DNA from 4 places in the Nocardia sp. NPDC051756 genome. Region 3 is predicted to be linked to each of the others. Evidence: riboswitches for the same ligand, from Rfam matches in the RefSeq annotation. Region 3 holds a riboswitch; each other region holds the start of a gene.
The links. A riboswitch is a leader RNA that binds a small molecule or an ion and turns the genes downstream of it on or off. The one in region 3 is predicted to bind cobalamin.

Region 1: another riboswitch for cobalamin. It lies ahead of AB0M22_RS41370 (CbtB-domain containing protein); the one in region 3 lies ahead of AB0M22_RS34645 (ABC transporter substrate-binding protein).
Region 2: another riboswitch for cobalamin. It lies ahead of AB0M22_RS22275 (methylenetetrahydrofolate reductase); the one in region 3 lies ahead of AB0M22_RS34645 (ABC transporter substrate-binding protein).
Region 4: another riboswitch for cobalamin. It lies ahead of metE (5-methyltetrahydropteroyltriglutamate--homocysteine S-methyltransferase); the one in region 3 lies ahead of AB0M22_RS34645 (ABC transporter substrate-binding protein).

The regions. Positions count from the first base shown of each region.
Region 1 covers NZ_JBFAYV010000015.1:12,786-15,987, reverse strand. Annotated here, with positions in the region: gene AB0M22_RS41380 (alpha/beta hydrolase) at 3-761, opposite strand; gene mhuD (mycobilin-forming heme oxygenase MhuD) at 855-1,169, shown strand; cobalamin riboswitch at 1,248-1,403, shown strand; gene AB0M22_RS41370 (CbtB-domain containing protein) at 1,465-1,659, shown strand; gene AB0M22_RS41365 (CbtA family protein) at 1,650-2,468, shown strand; gene AB0M22_RS41360 (hypothetical protein) at 2,504-2,995, shown strand; gene AB0M22_RS41355 (OsmC family peroxiredoxin) at 3,057-3,202, opposite strand, start outside.
Region 2 covers NZ_JBFAYV010000005.1:566-3,767, forward strand. Annotated here, with positions in the region: gene AB0M22_RS22265 (DUF899 family protein) at 1-417, shown strand, start outside; gene AB0M22_RS22270 (helix-turn-helix transcriptional regulator) at 422-1,309, opposite strand; cobalamin riboswitch at 1,538-1,773, shown strand; gene AB0M22_RS22275 (methylenetetrahydrofolate reductase) at 1,908-2,909, shown strand; gene AB0M22_RS22280 (NADP-dependent oxidoreductase) at 3,043-3,202, opposite strand, start outside.
Region 3 covers NZ_JBFAYV010000008.1:431,592-434,793, forward strand. Annotated here, with positions in the region: gene AB0M22_RS34635 (LysR family transcriptional regulator) at 25-885, shown strand; gene AB0M22_RS34640 (SAM-dependent methyltransferase) at 889-1,725, opposite strand; cobalamin riboswitch at 1,933-2,060, shown strand; gene AB0M22_RS34645 (ABC transporter substrate-binding protein) at 2,097-3,202, shown strand, end outside.
Region 4 covers NZ_JBFAYV010000001.1:646,661-649,862, reverse strand. Annotated here, with positions in the region: gene AB0M22_RS03100 (pyruvate carboxylase) at 1-110, opposite strand, end outside; gene AB0M22_RS03095 (glycosyltransferase family A protein) at 226-1,101, opposite strand; cobalamin riboswitch at 1,401-1,540, shown strand; gene metE (5-methyltetrahydropteroyltriglutamate--homocysteine S-methyltransferase) at 1,714-3,202, shown strand, end outside.

The sequences.
Region 1 (3,202 bases), on a different contig from region 3:
AATCAAGAGGCGTGCGGCTCGGCGAGGACACGACGGAGGAAGTGCTCGACGGCGGCGCGGTATTGGTCCGGTTGGTCGTCGTGCACGAGATGCGCTGCGCCCGTGACGAGTACGTGCTCGGCATCGGGATGGGTCTCGGCCATCTGCCGCATCTGGCCGGGCGGGGTGATCGTGTGCTCGCCCTCGAGCAGCAGCGCGGGCACCCGGATGGCGTGCCACTGCGGCCAGAAGTCGCGACTCCCCCACTCCTCGGAGATGTCGCGGAACGTCGCGACCGACCCGTGCAGCCGGTATCCGTCCGGCCCGTGCGCGAACGAGTTCAGGAAGTACCGCCCGGCGACCGGCCCGAAGAACTTCAGCACCGCGTTCGCGTCCGGAAACGGCTGCGGCCACGCCTCGATCATCGCCGCCCAGTCCGTCGCCGTCCGGCCGGTGAAATCCGGGGCGATGTCCTCGATCACCAGCGCCCGCACCCGATCGGGGTGCGCCGCGGCGAACACCCAGCCGTGCAGTGCGCCCATCGAATGCCCGATCACCACCATCGGTTCGGTGATGCCCGCGGTCGCGGCGGCCAGATCGGCGACGAACGCCTCGGTGGTCAGCTCGTCCGGGGCCGGCCTGCCGTGCCCGGCCGCGTCGAAGGTGTAGACGTGGCCGTAGTCGCGCAGCCAGTCCAGCTGGTCGTGCCAGGTCCGGGCGCTGCCCATCAGTCCGTGCAACAGCAGGATCGGTACGCCCGCTCCGCCTTCGTCATGCAACACCCCGCTGATTCTGCCGGGCCGGGCCGACAGCTGCGCACAACCCCCGATACGGCCCATACCGGGCAGTCGCTCGCGGGTCGTATTGTCGAGCGCATGGCTGTTGTGAAGATCAACGCGATCGAGGTTCCCGAGGGCGCGGGCCCCGAGCTGGAGAAGCGGTTCGCCCACCGGGCGCACGCGGTGGAGGGCTCGCCGGGTTTCCTCGGTTTCCAGCTGCTCCGGCCGGTCGCCGGGGACAACCGGTACTTCGTTGTCACCCAGTGGGATTCGGAAGAGTCGTTCACCGCGTGGCGGGACGGCCCGGCGCGCGAGGCGCACGCGGGCGAGCGGCAGAAGCCGGTGTCCACCGGTGCGTCGCTGCTGGAATTCGAGGTCGTGCTGGACGTGACCGCCAAGCCCGCGGGCTGACCTTTCGACCATCGCCGGGCGGGCCGACCTGCCCGGCGACTCGCCCGACGCCGGGGCGCGACCGTGCTGGTCGTGTTGACGTCGGGTGCCTCCGGGTGTCACAGTTCGAATGACATAACGCGAGGGTGATGCGGTAATCCGGTGACATTCCGGAGCGGTCGCGCCACTGTGTTCCATGCACCGAGTCCCTGGGTGCCGGAAAGCCAGACACCGGCATCTTCGCACTCATTCGACGGGACGCTGAAAGCGCTGTGGAGGGACGAAGGTCCGACCTCGCGCATCCCTAGGAGGACACATGGCTATCGCGCATTCGCCGAGCCGGGCAAACGAAACTCTGGCCACTGTGCTCGTCACAGTCGGTGTCGTTCTACTCGCACTGCTCACGCTGTACCTGGTCGGCTTCGATCAGGGCGTCATCTCGCGCAGCGGGATGTACCTGCACGAGTTGATGCATGACGGACGCCACCTGCTGGGGCTTCCGTGCCATTGAATCCATCCCCTGCTGTCCCTCTGACCGGTTCGCTGAAGACTCTGCTGCTGCGGGGTCTGCTGGCCGGTCTCATCGCGGGTCTGCTGGCCGCGTCGGTCGGCTTCTTCGTCGGGGAACCGAAGATCAATGCCGCCATCGCCATCGAGGAAGCCAATTCCGCCGCCGCGGCGCATGCGCCCGGCGCGGAAGCGGAGGCGAGCGGCGGACATTCGCACGGCGACGAGGAAGAACCATTGGTGAGCCGCACCGGGCAGCAGGCGGGACAGTTCCTCGCCCTCGGCCTGGCCGGTCTCGCGCTCGGCGCGATCTTCGCCGCGGTCGCGAACTTCGCCCGCCGCTACAGCACGCTGTCCGGGCCGAAGCTGGCGCTGGCCCTCGGGCTGGGTGGCTGGGCCGCGATCGTGGCGGTGCCGTTCTTCAAGTACCCGGCCAATCCACCCGCGGTCGGTGATCCGGAGACGATCAATCAGCGCACCCTGCTCTGGCTGGCGGCGGTGCTGCTCGGCCTGGCGGCCGTCGGCATCGGCGTGTACGTCTACAAGGTGCTGCGCGGTCAGCTGAGCACCCTGCGGCTGATCGGCGGGGTGGCCGCGTTCGTTCTGGTCACCATCGTCGGCTACGTCCTGCTGCCCGGCGTCAACGAGGTGAAGGCGGACTTCCCGGCCGCGTTGCTGTGGCAGTTCCGGGCGGCCTCGCTCGGTGAGACCGCGACGCTGTGGGCCTGCCTGGCCCTCGGCTTCGCCGCGCTCAGCGAATTCGCCACGCGCAGTGATACTCCGGTACGAGAGTCGATCGCTACCGCGGGCTGATCCGCATCCAGGAGACGAAGGGCAGTGTCGGTGTCATGACCGGCACTGCCCTTTCTCTTTGGCCCGCACCGCTGCGTACGGGCGCTCCCACGCAACCACCGCGCGCCGTCCTCGTCGCCTTCGTCGGCCTGGTCGTCGCGCTGCTCGCCGGCGTCGCCGAGGCCATCGAGCAGGCCGCGCTGCTGCTGGAACGCGACGAGGTCGACGTGGCCGGGCTGGTCACCGGACTCGCTGTGCGACTGGGGATCTACCTGGTCGTACTCGTCGTCGCGATCCGGATGACGCACGGCGCCCGCTGGGCTCGGCTCCTGCTGACCTTCGGCATCGGCGTGATCGGCCTGCTGTCGCTGATCGTCGAACCGCTGGCGGCGCTGCTGTCCGCGGACAAGTTCGGCGACCTGTTCGCCCACCTCACCGTCGAGTCCGTGGTGATCGGCCTGTTCCGCACCATCCACGTGGTGGCGGTGCTGATCGCCGTCCCCGCGATGTATCACCCGGCCGCCCGCCGATTCTTCCGCCGGGCCTGAGCATTTCGCGCAAGCACATGGCTCCCCGCACACCCGAGCGGATGTGCGGGGAACCAAGCAACTACGCGAGGGCCGCGTCCAGCAGGATGTGGTCGACGCCGGCCAGGGCCTTGCTGACCGGGCAGCCGGCCTTGGCGGCCTCGGCCGCGGCGGCGAACGCGTCGGCGTCGATGCCGGAGACCTTGCCGCGCACGGTCAGCTTGATGC
Region 2 (3,202 bases), on a different contig from region 3:
GACGAAGCCTGCCCGATGTGCTCGCTGTGGGTCGACGGTTTCCAGGGCGTCGCCCACCACCTGGCCCAGCGCACCGGCTTCGCCGTCATCGCCAAGGCTCCGCTGCCGAAGCTGCGCGGATGGGCACTGCGCCGCGGCTGGGACGGCCTGCGCATCCTCTCCAGCCACGACACCACCTTCAACGCCGACCTGAACGCCGAACGCCCCAACGGCGACCAGCGCCCGATGATCAGCGTTTTCACCCCCGAAGGCGACCAGGTCCGCCACCACTACACCCTGCCCGCGAACTTCCTCGACGACGCCCAACGCGGCATCGATCAACTCTCCCCCGTCTGGAACATCCTCGACCTACTCCCCGCAGGCCGAGGCGACTGGTACGCCGAAAACCACTACGCCGGCCGCGACCGCCGAGGCTGACCGCTCAGAGCTGCTCGGCGGCCGCGATCAGCAGGGCGCGTGACTGGTCCGGTCGTTCGGCTTGCACGGCGACCTGGTCCATCACCTCGCGGTAGACCTCCAGGTCGTCGCTGCGGTCCAGATAGAACGCGCTGGTCAGTTGTTCCAGGTAGACGATGTCGGGGAGTTCGCGCTCGGCGAAGCGGAGCAGGGTGAACGAGCTGCCCGCCGCGGCATGGACGCCGGCCGAGAAGGGCAGGACCTGGATCGTCACACTTGGCTTGTACGACACCTCCACCAGATGCTCGAGCTGCTTGCGCAGCACGTGTTTGCCGCCGATCGGCCGGTGCAGCACGGCCTCGTCCAGCACCGCCCACAACGTCGGTCCGCCGGGCAGCTCGAGGATCTCCTGACGCTTCGCGCGCAGCTCCACCCGTCGCGCCGCCTCCGCGCTCTGATGGCTGACGTCGATGACCGCGTGGGTGTAGTCCTCGGTCTGCAACAACCCCGGAACCAGTTGTCCCTCAAAGGTTCTGATCGACTGCGCGGCGCCCTCCAGGCCGAGGTAGGTCTCGAACCAAGGGGGCAGCAGGTCGTTGTAGTGATGCCACCAACCGGGCTCGTTGGCCTTGCGCGCCAAGTCCAGGAACATTTCGCGCTGATCCGGCTCGGTGACGCCGTACAGGGTCAGCAGGTCCAGGATGTCGCGATCCTTGTACCCGGTCCGCCCGAGTTCGAGCCGACTGATCTTGGCGTGCGAACCACGGATGTGATCCCCGGCCGCCGCCGGCGTGATGCCCTTCGCTTCGCGCAGCTTGCGCAGTTGCCCGCCGACCGCGATGCGCAACGCGGTCGGGCCGCGCTCCGCGACCCGCGAGTCGATCCCGTCGATCCGAACCGGTTCTGCGACCATGACCTCTACCCCGCTTCCCGAAAATCATCAGCGGTATCGCGCCCGTCTCGGTCCCGGACCACACCGCGCCCACCAGATGATATCGTGCCCGCCGCAACGCGTCCCGTGGCGCAATCAGGACACGTCACCGCGCCACGGCCGTCGCCGCTGCTTGGTGATCCCCCAGGACTTCGCTATATTCGCGGGTACAACTGGTTCGCCGGAGGCGGAGTCGAGGAGCCCCTGACCGCACGATGGCGTCGAACTGGTCGCGCGCGTCAGCGTGTGACCGGTGAGAGGGAACCCGGTGCAACTCCGGGACTGTCCCGCAGCGGTGAATGGGAACGACCGTCGTCCTGAGCACTGGGCGTACCGCCTGGGAAGCGACGACCGGTAGGACCAGCCTCGGCCGAAACGCCGGAGCCGACCCGAAACCGGGTCGATGCCCATGAGTCCGAAGACCTGCCGATTGTGCCGGGTACACCGTATCCGGCGGTCGTCGCCTCGTGGATCGGGCGTACGCCGAGTAGACCCGGGCACGGGATTGATGCTTCGTGGGCTCCTCAGCGTCCGGCTCGTTATTGGCGGCGGCCACTGGCCGCTGACCTGGAGTACATCCATGCATTCCATCCCTGGGCGTGACCGTCCGAATCACGGGCTCCCTGCTCGAATCACACCGGCAGTCCCCGGCGTCCCTTCGGTCGTCGAGAGCCTGCGCATCCACTCGGGGCCGCGGGTGCCGTTCTCGGTGGAGTTCAATCCGCCGCGCGACACCGCAGGCGAGGCGCGGCTGTGGCGCACGGTGCGGCAGTTCGAGCGCATGCATCCGGCGTTCGTCTCGATGACCTACGGCGCGGGTGGTTCGACCAAGGACCGCACCGCCCGGATCACCGGACAGCTGGCGCAGCAGACCACGTTGCTGCCGGTCGCGCATCTGACGGCGGTCGGGCACAGCATCGCCGAGTTGCGCGCGTTGGTCGGTTCCTACGCCGACTGCGGCATCCGCAATATTCTCGTGCTGCGGGGTGATCCGCCCGGCGATCCGCTCGGCGAGTGGCACAAACATCCCGACGGTGTCGAGTACGCCGAGGAACTGGTGCGGATCGTGCGGGATCTCGGCGACTTCAACGTCGGGGTCGCGTCCTTCCCGCAGGGGCACCACCACTCCCCCGACCTGGACACCGACGCCGCGTTCCTGGCCGCGAAACTCCGTGCCGGAGCGGACTATTCGATCACCCAGATGTTCTTCGAGGTGGATCACTATCTGCGCCTGCGCGATCGCCTCGCGGCCACCGACGCCGAGCAGGGCGCGAAACCGATCATCCCGGAGCTGATGCCCATCACCTCGATGCGCACCATCGCGCGCGCCGAGGAACTCAGCGGCCGCGCGCTGCCCGCGTCGATCATGCGGCGACTGCGCACCGCGGCAGGCACCGGCCCCGAGGAAAACCGCGCCGCCGTCCGCGCGGCCGGCATCGAGATCGCCACCGAGATGGCCCAGCACCTCATCGACGAAGGCGCCCCCTGCCTGCACTTCATCACCCTCAACTTCGCCAAGGCGACCAACGAGGTCCTCACCAACCTCGGCTACGCGGTCACCGCCGCGCCGCTCAGCGCCTGACGCCGCACCCCGTCGACGGGCCTGCCCGGTCGAGTCGCTGATGCTCGATCACCCGCGCGTTACTGCGTTCGCGCGGGTGATCGAGGGTGGCGGTGTTGTCCAGCCGCTCAATCGAATTCGCGGGCAGGTGTGCTCAGATGGCTAACAACAGCTTGCCGGTGTTCGCACCGGTGAACAGCATCTCGAGCGTTGTGCCGAACTGGGCGACGCCGCCTTCGACGATATGTTCGCGGGGCTTGATCTTGCCCTCGGCCAGCCAGTTCGAGATCTGGGCGATGGCCTCGCCGTAGCGG
Region 3 (3,202 bases):
CGCACACATAAGTACTCTTGATATGTGCTGAACCTGACCCAGCTCACGGTGTTAGCCGCTGTCGCACAACACGGTTCGGTCACCGAAGCCGCGAAACAGCTGCATTACACCCAGCCCGCAGTGAGCCACCACCTGGCGCGCCTGGAAGCCGCCACCGGCGCGAAGCTGATCCAGCGGGTCGGCCGCGGCATCCGGCTCACCCCGGAAGGCGAACTGCTGGCCGTCCGCGCCGCGGAGATCGTCGGCCGGGTCGACGCCGCCGCAACCGAACTCGCCGCGCAGGTCGGACTACGGGCAGGCCGAGTGCGCATGGCCGGATTCCAGTCCATCCTCAGCACCATCGTGCCCAAGGCGGCGGCCGCGCTGGCCCGCGCCCACCCCGGCATCGAACTCGGCCTCGTCGACGAACATCCGGTCGAAGCACTGCGCCTGCTGCGCGCGGGCCGCATCGACGTCGCGTTGATCTTCCGTTACGCCGACACCCCGCGCGAGGACGACGGCCTCCGGCTGATCCATCTCCTCGACGACCCGATCTACCTGGTCAGCGACGAGCCGGGCCAGACCATCGCCGACCACCGCGACTCGACCTGGATCGGCGGCTGCGCTCGCTGCCAGGACGAACTGGTCACCGTGTGCCTGCGGGCGGGCTTCACCCCGCGCATCTCGTTGATCAGCGACGACATGGTGGTCACGCAGGCGCTGGTCGCCGCGCGCATGGGCGTGGCCACCCTGCCTGGCCTCGCCCTGCGCGCCCACCGCATGCCCGGCATCCACACCACCGAACTCCCGGAGGACCCCCGCCAGATCTTCGCGGTCACCTACGGCGATCCCCCCGATCCACCGGCCACCACCGCGTTGATCCGCGCGATCCAGGCCTGTCTCTGATGCTCAGGGTTTGCGCAGAATCCCGCCGTATTCGTAGACCTTGCTGCGGTGTTCGGTGGCGCCGACGTAGCGCAGCAACGGCTCCGGCACCGGCTCCAATGGCGGCTGGTCCGGATCGGGCCGCCACTCGACCAGATTGACCAGACCGGGTTCGACCGGTTCCAAACCATCGAACAGCGCATCGACCTCCGTAGGCGTCCGGCTCTGCCATGGAATCCCGGAACCGTCGATCTTCGCCGCGAAGGCGGAGCCGACTTCGGCGTCATCGCTGACGACCTGGGAGAAGGCGAGATAGCTACCCGGCGCGGCGACGGTATCGATGATGTGCCGCAACACATGTCGCGCGCCCTGACCGACTTTGTCGGTGTCTTTGAGGTGATGGCCGACCGACAGGTACAGCACCGCGATCGGCTCGCTGAAGTCGAGCAGGCGCTCCACGTCGGGATCGGCGAGGATCGTTTCGGGCTTGCGCATGTCGGCGGTGACGACAGTGGTCCGTGCGCGCGATTCGGCCAGCAATGCGCGGCCGTGCGCCAGCACAATGGGGTCGACGTCGACATAGGCGACGCGCGCGTCCGGGTTGAACCGCTGAGCTACCTGATGGACGTTGTTGTCGGTCGGCAACCCGCAGCCCATGTCGAGAAACTGGCTGATGCCCGCTTCCTCCACCAGGTAACGGACTGCGCGATAAAGGAATTGGCGGTTCTGTCGCGCGATGTCGACGCATTCCGGAAACCGGCCGAGCATATAGAGCAGGATATTCTGGTCGGCGGGGTAGATATCCTTCCCGCCCAGCATCCAGCCGTACGCGCGCGCCGAACTGGGCCGGTCGAAGGACATCCCCGGTTTACTCCGCCTATCACCAGAGCCCATTGTGACGTCCTCTCACCCAGCGATATGCGGTCGAACTTCGGCCTCGGTGTGGTCGGCCGCCGCATGCGCTGTTCACGAATATAGCTCTACTCAGGTGATTTGGACGCAGAGTGCGAACTTCCGGCCCGGCGCGTGGCGGGCCGTATCGTCACGTACTGCTAGGTTCTTTTCCGCAGGGAACACCGGTGCGAATCCGGGGCTGTCCCGCAACTGTGACCGAGTAGCGAACCTTCATCTCATGGCCACGACCTTCCTGGGTTGGAAGGCCGAAGGCGAGCGTTGATCCGGGAGCCAGGATACCTGCGCCCTTTTCAGGATCGAGTTTCACGAGGATGAGAATGCGCGTGCACACCCGCCGCCGGCCCAGCGCCGTGCGGCTACCCGACCATGCTCCCGGGCGACCTCGCCGTTCCCGGCTCGGCGTTGTGCTGGCGGGACTGCTCGCAGTCGCCATGGTCTTCACCGCTTGCGCGTCGAGCGACGACGGAGCGGCCTCGGCCCGCGCCTTGCGGGCGTCCGGCGACGGCACCTTGACGATCTACAACTCCTACAAGATCGCCGGGCTCGACCCGATCGGCACCGGCACGAACTGGCTGTTCGACTGGGGCGTCGCGGAGAATCTGCTCCAGATCACCGAGAACGGTGAGGTCGCACCGTGGCTGGCCGAATCGGTCACCCGCGACGGAGACACCCGCTGGATCGCGACATTGCGCAAAGGCGTCACCTTCCAGAACGGCAAGCCGGTCGACGCCGCCGCCGTGGCCGCGGCGCTGACCAGGCAGATCGCCCGGTCCGCGGCGGCCAGGGTGTATCTCGACCCGGCGACGAAGGTGACCGCCGACGGCGAACGGGTCGTGCTCACCACGCCGACCCCGAACGCGATGGTTCCCGCCGCGCTCGCGGCGCGGGACAACTCGTTGCAGATCTACGACGTCGCCGCGATGGACGCGGCCGGCGGCGACTCGGCGAAGATCGTCGGCGCGGGCGCGTACTCCGGCCCGTACGCGATCACCGCCTGGACGCCGGACAACCTCGTGCTCGCGCCGTACCAGAATCATTGGGAGGGAACGCCGCCGTTGAAGGGCGTCACCGTGCGCGTCGTGCCGGACGAGCAGGCCCGGCTGGCGGGTGTGCGCAGCGGCGAGGCCGATATGGCGTTCTACCCGTCCACCTCGGCCAAGCTGGTCTTGCAGGGTGAGCGGGACATGCACGTGCTGTCCTCGGCATCGGCGTTGCAGTCGCTGCTGGTCGAAATGAACCTCAAGGCGGGCATCTTCACCGATACCGCGGTACGCAAGGCGTTCACCGCGGCGATCGATTACCAGGGCATCGCCGCCGATGTCGGCAACGGTCAGTTCGCCGCGGCAGCCGGCCTGTACCCGCCCTCGATGTCGTTCGCGGTGGACAGTCAGGTGCACGACCTGGACCAGGCGAAGCGACTGCT
Region 4 (3,202 bases), on a different contig from region 3:
CGGTCCTCGTACGGGAAGACGGCGACCGTCCCCACGCCGAGTTCGTAGGCCGCGCGAAAGGCCCTGATGGCGATCTCGCCGCGGTTGGCTACCAAGACTTTCGTGAACATTGGCCTAAGGTACCCGGACCCACCGCCCTCACAGACACGGAAGGCCCCTTCGCAAGCATCTTCACAACGCGGTCTAGCAGCGTTGCGAAGATCCGTTCATCGGGCCGTCACATCCTCAGATCCAGTGCATCGTGCGATACCGGAGCCCGCCGCGGAACTGACCGACCGCGAGGCCGATCATCAATCCGCGTTCCTCCGGAACTAATCCGCGGGTAAAAGGAAGCCGAATCATCCGTAACATAACTTCCGGCAGATGAATCTCGGGTAAACCATTCTTCGGAAATTCGGCATGCAGCCGCGCCAGACCGATTCCTCTGCTACGGCCTTGCCGATAGCCGGGCCGGAAGCCCTGGCGATACCGATAGGCGACGAGCGCCTCGGCGAGATAGCCGAGCCGGTACCCCTCACGATGCGCGCGCCAGCCGAATTCCAGATCCTCGTTTGCAGCGTAGCTGACATCTTGTCCGCCGAGCTTACGATAGACCTCGGCACGGCACGCCATGCTCGTCCCGACGATCACAGGCGCATAAACGCCAGGTGGCTGGAATTGGTCAGGCGCCGGGATGTTGGCGACGTGCCGCGGGTGCTCCGCGTTGAGCGAATCGCCCTCGATCGCAGAACAAGTGAGGTCGTAGCCCTCGTCCAGGAATCCGACCATGCGGCTGATCCAATTCGGGTGCGCGCGGTCGTCGTGATCACAGAACAGCAACGTCTCACCGGTTGCCTGCCCGGCTCCGACATTTCGTGCAAACGCGGCACCCGAGGTACCTGACGCGTCAACATATCGGAGTCCCAGCCGATCCCTCGCCGCGTGGCTTTCAATATGAGCCTGCACATCGACAGGTGAGCCGTTGTCGGCTATTAAAACGTCGAATTCACCCCGATAATCTTGACGTGTCAAGGCGTCGAGTTGCACATCCAGGAGGTCACGGCCCTCGGCCGTCCCGATGTACGTTGGAATGACGATCGATACCGACCGTTCAGTTACCACAAGCACTCCTGCTATCGATCCCCACGCCGGAGCCCTCCCCCGAGGAAGACAACCTTAGACATAAATAGGAAATTCGGGCCACACCGAACTTCCGTGGGCTTCCTCACAGACTTGGACAGATGACCAAACAGCGGCGCCGAGCCGATCGGCCTTCGCCGACTTCTCCGCCCGGCCCCACCACGCACCCGTCGCGCCCCCTATGCTGGTGGGTGCAGCTGGTTCACCGCGCGCGTACGAGATGGAGCCCCGTCGTCGTGTCGCGGAGCCGAGTTCGGCCGCCCCGAAAGGGCGGTCGGGCGAGAGGGAACCCGGTGGGAATCCGGGACTGTCCCGCAGCGGTAAGCAGGAACGACCGCCGTCACACGCACTGGGTGCAAGGCCCGGGAAGCGACGGCCAGTAGGTCGGCCGAGAGGCCGGTGCCTGTGAGTCCGAAGACCTGCCAGCCGTGTCGGGTACGCCGTATCCGACGGCCACCGCCTCGTGGATCTGGGCGCGCGGTTCTACCAGTACGTGATGCGTCGGGGCTCTGTTGTCGGAATCTCCTGACCTGTCTCCGGTAGCCGCGTGGCCCGTATGGCGACGGCCCACGACACCAGCACTGGAGAGACAACGTGACTGTTGTAAATCAGACACCGTTCACCGCAACGGTTCTCGGGCTACCTAGGGTCGGACCGCGGCGTGAGCTCAAGCGGGCCACCGAGGCCTACTGGGCAGGCAAGATCGACGCCGAGCAGCTCCATACTGTCGCGCGCGACCTGCGCCACGCCCAGATCACCGAATTACTTGCCGCAGGCCTGGATTCGATCCCGGTCGGCACCTTCTCGTACTACGACCAGGTGCTCGACACCGCCCTGCTGCTCGGCGCGCTGCCGCCGCGGGTGGCCGGGATCGCCGATCCGCTGGACCGGTATTTCGCCGCCGCGCGCGGCAACGAGACGGTCGAACCGCTGGAGATGACCAAGTGGTTCGACACCAACTACCACTACCTGGTCCCGGAAATCGACCAGGACACCGTGTTCGCGCTGAACCCGGAGAAACTGCTCGACGAGGTGCGCGAGGCGCTGGCGCTCGGCGCGCCCGCTCGCCCGGTGGTGGTCGGCCCGATCACCTTCCTCGAGCTGGCCAAGGCCACCGGCGGCGCGCCGCTGGACCGGCTCGCCGAGCTGGTTCCGCTCTACCGCGACCTGCTCGGGCAGCTGGCCGAGGCCGGCGTCGGCTGGGTGCAGATCGATGAGCCGGTGCTGGTCACCGACCTCACCGACGACGAACTCGCCCTGGTGCGAAGCACTTACACGGAGCTGTCCGCGGCGTCCGAGCGGCCGGCGATCGTGGTGGCGACCTACTTCGGCCACACCGATGCCGCGCTGACCGCGTTGGCGGGCACCGACATCGAGGGCATCGCGCTCGACTTCACCTCCGGCACCACCGTTTCCGATGTGGCCGGGGTGCCAGCGCTGGCGAGCAAGCTGCTGGTGGCGGGCGTGGTCGACGGGCGCAACGTCTGGCGCGCCGACCTCGACGCCGTGCTGTCCACCCTGGGCACGCTGCTGGGTTCGGCTGCGTCGGTGGCGGTTTCGACCTCTTGCTCGCTGCTGCACGTGCCGTACACGCTGGCCGCGGAGACCAAGCTGGACGAGCGGCTGCGCTCGTGGCTGGCGTTCGGCACCGAGAAGGTGGCCGAGGTCCGGCTGCTGGCCACCGCGCTGGCCGCGGGCACCGAGGCGATCGGCGCCGAATTGGCCGACACCCGTGCGGCATTGGCGACCCGGCACAGCGACCCGCGACTGAACGACGCGCAGGTGCGGGACAAGCTGGCGGCGCTCGGCCCGGACGCGATCCGGCGCGCCCCCGCCGACGAGCGCCGGGTGTTGCAGCAGGAACGGCTCCAGCTGCCGACGCTGCCGACCACCACCATCGGCTCCTACCCGCAGACCTCGGCCATCCGGCTGGCCAGGGCCGCGTTCACCAAGGGCGAGATCGACGAGGCGGAGTACGTCCGCCGGATGCGCGCCGAGGTCGCCGATGTGATTGCGCTGCAAGAGAAGCTGGGCCTGGACGTGCTGGTGCACGGCGAGCCCGAGCGCAACGACATGGTGCAGT